Regions from separate parts of the Enterobacter cloacae subsp. cloacae ATCC 13047 genome, predicted to be linked through region 3. Evidence: predicted binding sites of a transcription regulator. Region 3 holds the regulator's gene; each other region holds the start of a gene.

Region 1 (2,273 bases), 2.0 Mb from region 3:
GGACGGCCTATACCGGTCTCGGCGCGCAGCACGCGCACGAAGAGGGGATCTACAGTGCACCGAAGCTGGTGGACAAGAGCGGTAAGGCCACGGTCAGCCGTCTTGATACCAACCGTATCAGCGATTCCGTCAGCGGTATGGCGGGGATACGCGGTCACTTCACTACCGGCTTTGTCTCGCACAAGGTCAACGTGGGGTATTCCGCGATGACCAAAAACGAAAAAATCGCCTGGAAAATGTCGGCGACGGCGGATAACCCAACCACCAACATTTACCACAACACCGGCGTCGCGATGCCGGACAGCTCCAATTTCAACGGCTCTGGCGGCAAATACAGCGATCCGCTGACCAGCGGGCGCACCCGCACTCAGGGCTGGCTGCTGAGCGATACCCTGGGCGTGCTGGATAACAAGCTGCTGTTTACCGCTGGTGCACGTCATCAGAAAGTGGTCATCCGCGGGTACAACAAAATTACCGGTGCGGAAAACGACGCGGACGGTTTTGACGGCAGCCGCTGGATGCCAACCTACGGTGTGGTTTATAAACCGTGGGAGGAAATTTCGCTTTACGCTAACCACACCGAAGCGCTGCAACCGGGTAAAACCGCGCCCAACACGGCCACCAACTACGGCCAGAGCACCGGTATCGTTCACTCTAAGCAGAATGAAGTGGGCGTGAAGGCGGACTTTGGTCGCGTGGGCGGCTCCCTGGCGCTGTTTGAGATCAAAATGCCGTCGGCGATCCTCGACGACAGCGGTCACTACGGCCTGGACGCTGAGCAGCGTAACCGTGGCGTAGAGCTGAACGTCTTCGGCGAGCCAATGCTCGGGATGCGCCTGAACGCCAGCGCCACCTGGCTGCAGGCCGAGCTGACCAAAACCAAAAACGGCGTGAATCAGGGCAACGATGCCATTGGTGTCCCGAACTTCTACGCCGTGCTGGGCGCAGAGTACGACATCAAACCGATTGAGGGCCTGACGGCTACCGCCCGCGTCAACCACTCCGGCACGCAGTACGCCGACCTCGCGAACAGCAAAAAGCTCGACAGCTATACCACGCTGGATCTGGGCATGCGCTATCGCTTCGCGGTGAACCACAATGAAAACCAGATGACGGTGCGCGCGGGCATCGACAACGTGACCAACGAAAACTACTGGTCCAGCGTTGATGATTCCGGCACCTACATCACGCAGGGCGAACCGCGTACCTTTAAGGTCTCGGTTGGCTACGAGTTCTAAGCGTTCCACCTCGTTATCCGGGGCAGGGATGCCCCCATCCTTCCGTACCTTGTTATAAAATTGTAATAAAAGCTTCTTACACTGGCCTCCAGACCTTTACCTCTTGGCCAATGACAGGAAGCCGCTATGGGCAGACCCCTCAAATCCGTATTTAAAAAAGAACATCGCGACGATATCACTAACCGCAGCGCTAACCCGGTATTCTCCGAGGTTGCGGAGGTATTCCTCTCCCGCCGCCGTTTTTTGCAGATGGGCGCCGTGGCGGGTGCTGCCGCTTCATTCCCTTTTCTGATCAAACCTGAAAGCGCCATTGCCGCAGTATCAAAGCCTTCTGCACTGGCAAAAGCGGTTTCCCTGGGCTTTACCAGCATCGACGTATCCACGGAAGATACGGTCAGGGTGCCGGAAGGCTATATCGCCCGTCCGTTTTATCGCTGGGGTGACCCGACGGGGATCAAGAACAACATGCCGGCGTTTAAACAGGATGCCAGCAACACCACCGACGAACAGGCCGTGCAGGCGGGCATGCACCACGACGGGATGGCGTGGTTTAGCCTGCCGCAAGGGAAACAAAACCCGGAACATGGCCTGCTGGCGCTGAATCATGAGTACATCGATAACGGGATGCTGTTTACCGACGGCACGGCCAACTGGAATCTCGACAAGGCCCGCAAGGGGCAGAACGCGATGGGCGTGTCGGTGGTGGAAGTAAAAAAATCGGGCAGCGACTGGCAGGTGGTTCGCCCGTCTTCGTATGCCCGCCGCATTACCGTCAATACGCCGATGCAGCTTACCGGCCCGGCGCGGCATCAGGACTTAATGAAAACCGCCGCTGACCCGCAGGGGGAACGCGTGCTGGGCACCATGCAAAACTGCGCCAACGGCCATACGCCGTGGGGCACCTATCTCACCTGCGAGGAGAACTGGTCGGATATTTTTGTCAAAAAAGCCGATCTTAATCCGCTGGAAAAACGCTACGGCATCAGCGACAGCGATGAATCCTACCGCTGGAACGAGGTGGATGACCGCTTCAGC
Region 2 (2,273 bases), 1.2 Mb from region 3:
GGAGGAGAAAATCAGAGACACGATAATGCCGCCCAGTAGCAATAGCACAATCAGCGCAGCCAGTTTTACCAGCGCGCTGAAAATCATGTCACCTTTTTTACCCGGAGGGTTAAATGCAGGCTTGGTTGCAGCCATAAATTACTCTTCTGTTTGAGACGTTTTACGAATATGCCCGGTGGCGCTGACGCTTACCGGGCCTACAGCGTTAACCGTAGGGCGGGTAAGCGTAGCGCCACCCGCCATCTTCGTTAAATATATCCTGTTAGTACAGCGCTTTACCGCTGCTGTCTTTCACGTTGGTTTTCCATGCAGCACGAATCTGCTCAACCACGCTGTCTGGCAGGCTGGCATAATCCAGGTCATTAGCCTGTTTGCCGCCGTTTTTGTATGCCCAGTCGAAGAACTTCAGCACTTCTGCACCCTGCTCAGGTTTCTTCTGCTCTTTGTGAACCAGAATGAAGGTGGTAGAGGTGATTGGCCACGCGTCTTCACCTTTCTGATTAGTCAGGTCCTGAGCGAAGGATTTGCTCCAGTCAGCGCCTTTTGCAGCGTTGGCAAAGTTCTCTTCAGTCGGGCTGACAGGTTTGCCATCAGCAGAAACCAGTTTGGTGTAGGACAGGTTGTTCTGCTTGGCGTACGCATATTCTACGTAACCGATAGAGCCCGGCAGACGCTGTACGAACGCGGCGATACCGTCGTTCCCTTTACCGCCCAAACCGGTTGGCCAGTTAACGGTAGAGCCGGAACCGACTTTAGATTTCCACTCTTCGTTCACCTTCGCCAGGTAGCTGGTGAAGACGAAAGAGGTACCAGAACCATCCGCGCGGCGAACCACGGCGATGTTCTGAGAAGGCAGCTTCAGGCCAGGGTTGAGCTTAGCGATGGCTTCGTCATCCCATTTTTTGATTTTGCCCAGGTAGATATCACCCAGGGTTTTGCCGTCCAGCACCAGCTCACCCGACTTCACGCCCGGCAGGTTGATCGCCAGAACCACACCACCGATTACGGTCGGGAACTGGAACAGGCCTTCCTGAGCCAGTTTGTCATCAGACAGCGGAGCGTCGGATGCGCCGAAATCAACGGTGTTTGCGGTAATTTGTTTCACGCCACCGGAGGAGCCGATACCCTGATAGTTAACCTTGTTACCGGTTTCTTTCTGGTAGGTATCCGCCCATTTGGCATACACCGGCGCAGGGAAGGTTGCACCAGCGCCAGTCAGGCTTGCTTCTGCGAATACAGAGAAAGCGCTCAGAGATAAGGTCGCGGCGACAACAGTTGCGACAGTGGTACGCATAACTTTCATAATGTCTCCTGCAAGGATTTCGTAAATCATTGTTTAAGTGGCTACGATGAGCAAAATAGGACAAACAGGTGACAGATAAATGTACGAATTATGACAGTTTTATGACAATGGAAATTTAGCTTAAAAACCAGCGAAAGATTCCTGATTTATCATCATGTTAGCCACAATCATGACAACAACTTTTCAGAAATATTTTCTTTATGTGACACTGAAAAAAGTAGCTTAAGATGACAGATTGTCATAAATAAAAACGCGAATGCGTTGATTAAAAACAAACCAGGCAGGGTAAAAAAGCTCCACCCGAAGGTGGAGCCTGGAGGGATTATTCTACGGTGACCGATTTCGCCAGGTTACGCGGCTGGTCAACGTCGGTGCCTTTGATCAGCGCAACGTGGTAAGCCAGCAACTGCAGCGGCACTGTGTAGAAGATAGGGGCAATAACCTCTTCTACGTGCGGCATCTCGATGATGTGCATGTTGTCGCTGCTGGCAAAACCGGCGTCCTTATCAGCGAAGACGTACAGTACACCACCGCGGGCGCGAACTTCTTCAATGTTGGACTTCAGTTTTTCCAGCAGTTCGTTGTTAGGTGCCACAACGATAACCGGCATATCCGCGTCAATCAGCGCCAGCGGGCCGTGTTTTAGCTCGCCTGCCGCGTAGGCTTCAGCGTGGATGTAGGAGATCTCTTTCAGCTTCAGCGCGCCTTCCAGCGCAATAGGGTACTGGTCGCCACGGCCGAGGAACAGGGCGTGGTGCTTGTCAGAGAAATCTTCAGCCAGGGCTTCAATGCGCTTATCCTGAGACAACATCTGCTCAATACGGCTTGGCAGTGCCTGCAGACCATGAACGATGTCATGCTCAACAGAAGCATCCAGCCCTTTCAGACGCGCCAGTTTCGCCACCAGCATCAGCAGAACCGTCAGCTGCGTGGTAAACGCTTTGGTGGAGGCCACGCCGATTTCAGTGCC
Region 3 (2,273 bases):
GCGGACGCGTGAAATCACGTTTTTTCAGATACTGCGTGAACTCCGGATAACGCAGAAGGTTGAGGATGTTCTGGCCATTATCGTCCGGCCAGCGCAGGCCCAGCAGCTGTTGGGCGAGACCGTTACACCAGAAGATTGTCCCCTCTTCCGTGGTCAGAATCACCGCATCCGGCAGCGATTCCGCACCGCTGCGAAAGCGTTTAATCAGGCTTCCCAGCTCGCGACGGCGCTTTTTATTACGCATCTGCATCTGGTGCAGGCCGTAAAGCAGCGGCTCCCAGCTCCCGCTTCCTGGGGGAGGCGTCATACTTCTGTCAACCCACAACCACCAGGAGAGGCGCAGTAAGTTCCAGAAATGCCAGATCAGCAGCCCGGTCACAGACGCCAGCAGAAACCACGGCAGGTATCCAAGAAAGGCCCCCAAAATGAAGGCCGGAATACAACATAAGATCAGTTCAAAGACGAGCCTTTTCCATGACAGACGTTCCAGCACGCGTCACACTCCTGTCATTGTTCAGAAACGGGTAGAAAAACGATAACCCGTGCCGCGGACCGTCTGTACCATGCGATCGTGGCCGCTCAGTTCCAGCGCTTTACGCAGGCGGCGGATATGTACGTCAACCGTCCGGTCTTCGACATACACGTTAGTTCCCCAGACGTTATTCAGCAACTGTTCGCGGCTGTAAACACGCTCCGGGTGAGTCATAAAGAAATGCAGGAGTTTGAATTCGGTAGGCCCCATGTCGAGGGGATTTTCGCCCGTCATAACACGGTGCGAGGTGGGATCAAGGCTCAGGCCCTGCATCTCAATGACCTCTTCCACCGCCATCGGTGAAATACGGCGCATCACAGCTTTAATACGGGCAACCAGCTCTTTCGGTGAGAAGGGTTTGGTAATGTAATCATCCGCGCCGGTCTCAAGGCCGCGCACGCGATCTTCCTCTTCACCGCGCGCGGTAAGCATGACAACGGGGATATCGCGGGTCATCGCTTCACGCTTGAGGTGTTTGATAAACTGCAGTCCGGAGCCGCCAGGCAACATCCAGTCAAGCAGGATCAGATCGGGCCAGGGTTCATTCAGCTGGTTCACCGCGCTGTCATAATCTTCCGCTTCAACCGGCTGGAAGCCATTTTGTTCGAGCACGAAGCACACCATTTCACGAATTGGAGCTTCATCTTCTACGACCAGAATACGTCTCGCCATACTTTGCCCTGTCTTATCTTATTTAAGTTACAAGTTTGTAATGCGGCGTCATTATGCGTCAGATTTATGACAGATTTATGAAAAACAGTACCACGTAAAATGGCAAACTGTTGTTTTATTACAGCGGTTATTTTCCAGCTTCTGAAAGTTTATAATCCCCATTCCCTTTTTTTGCCACGGATTCGCTATGCGCATATTACACACCTCGGACTGGCATCTGGGTCAAAACTTTTACAGCAAAAGCCGGGCAGCGGAGCATGAAGCGTTCCTGAACTGGCTGCTGGACACGGCCCGATCGCACGAGGTGGACGCGATTATTGTTGCGGGTGACATTTTCGATACCGGTTCGCCGCCAAGCTATGCGCGTGAGCTCTACAACCGCTTCGTGGTAAATCTGCAACAAACCGGCTGTCATCTGGTGATTGTCGCCGGTAACCACGACTCCGTCGCAACGCTGAATGAATCCCGCGATATCCTGGCCTTCCTTAACACGACCGTGGTAGCCAGCGCCGGTCATGCTCCGCAGATCCTGAAAAAACGTGACGGTACACCGGGAGCGGTGCTGTGTCCGGTGCCCTTCCTGCGCCCACGCGATATCGTGCAAAGCCAGGCGGGGATGTCCGGCGGGGAAAAGCAGCAGCATCTGTTGCAGAGCATCACGGACTATTATCACCAGCAACATACGGATGCCTGCGCCCTGCGCGGCGAACAGGCCATTCCGGTGATTGCCACCGGGCATCTTACTACCGTCGGCGCCAGTAAAAGTGACGCGGTGCGTGACATCTATATTGGTACGCTGGACGCCTTCCCGGCGCAAAATTTCCCGCCAGCGGATTATATCGCGCTCGGGCATATTCACCGGGCGCAGGTCATCGGCGGCTGCGAGCACATTCGCTACTGCGGCTCGCCCATTGCGCTCAGTTTTGATGAGACCGGCAAAGCCAAATGTGTGCACCTGGTGAGTTTTAATGAGGGCAAACTCAGTGCCGTGGAGTCGCTGGAGGTCCCCGTCACCCAACCGCTGGCGGTGCTGAAGGGCGATCTGGCGGCGATTACCGCTCAGCTGGAG

What was found. The regulator PhoB, encoded in region 3, activates phosphate uptake and scavenging genes when phosphate is short. The targets are predictions, from matches to a motif close to CTGTCATAAAACTGNCNNAT.
Region 1: the regulator PhoB is predicted to act here: its motif matches at 1,288-1,307, upstream of ECL_RS15625 (PhoX family protein).
Region 2: the regulator PhoB is predicted to act here: its motif matches at 1,392-1,411, upstream of pstS (phosphate ABC transporter substrate-binding protein PstS).

Annotation. Positions count from the first base shown of each region.
Region 1 is NC_014121.1:3,234,876-3,237,148, reverse strand. Features, by position in the region: gene ECL_RS15630 (TonB-dependent receptor) at 1-1,238, shown strand, start outside; gene ECL_RS15625 (PhoX family protein) at 1,365-2,273, shown strand, end outside.
Region 2 is NC_014121.1:5,300,404-5,302,676, reverse strand. Features, by position in the region: gene pstC (phosphate ABC transporter permease PstC) at 1-135, opposite strand, end outside; gene pstS (phosphate ABC transporter substrate-binding protein PstS) at 263-1,303, opposite strand; gene glmS (glutamine--fructose-6-phosphate transaminase (isomerizing)) at 1,626-2,273, opposite strand, start outside.
Region 3 is NC_014121.1:1,187,281-1,189,553, reverse strand. Features, by position in the region: gene phoR (phosphate regulon sensor histidine kinase PhoR) at 1-493, opposite strand, end outside; gene phoB (phosphate response regulator transcription factor PhoB) at 515-1,204, opposite strand; gene sbcD (exonuclease subunit SbcD) at 1,392-2,273, shown strand, end outside.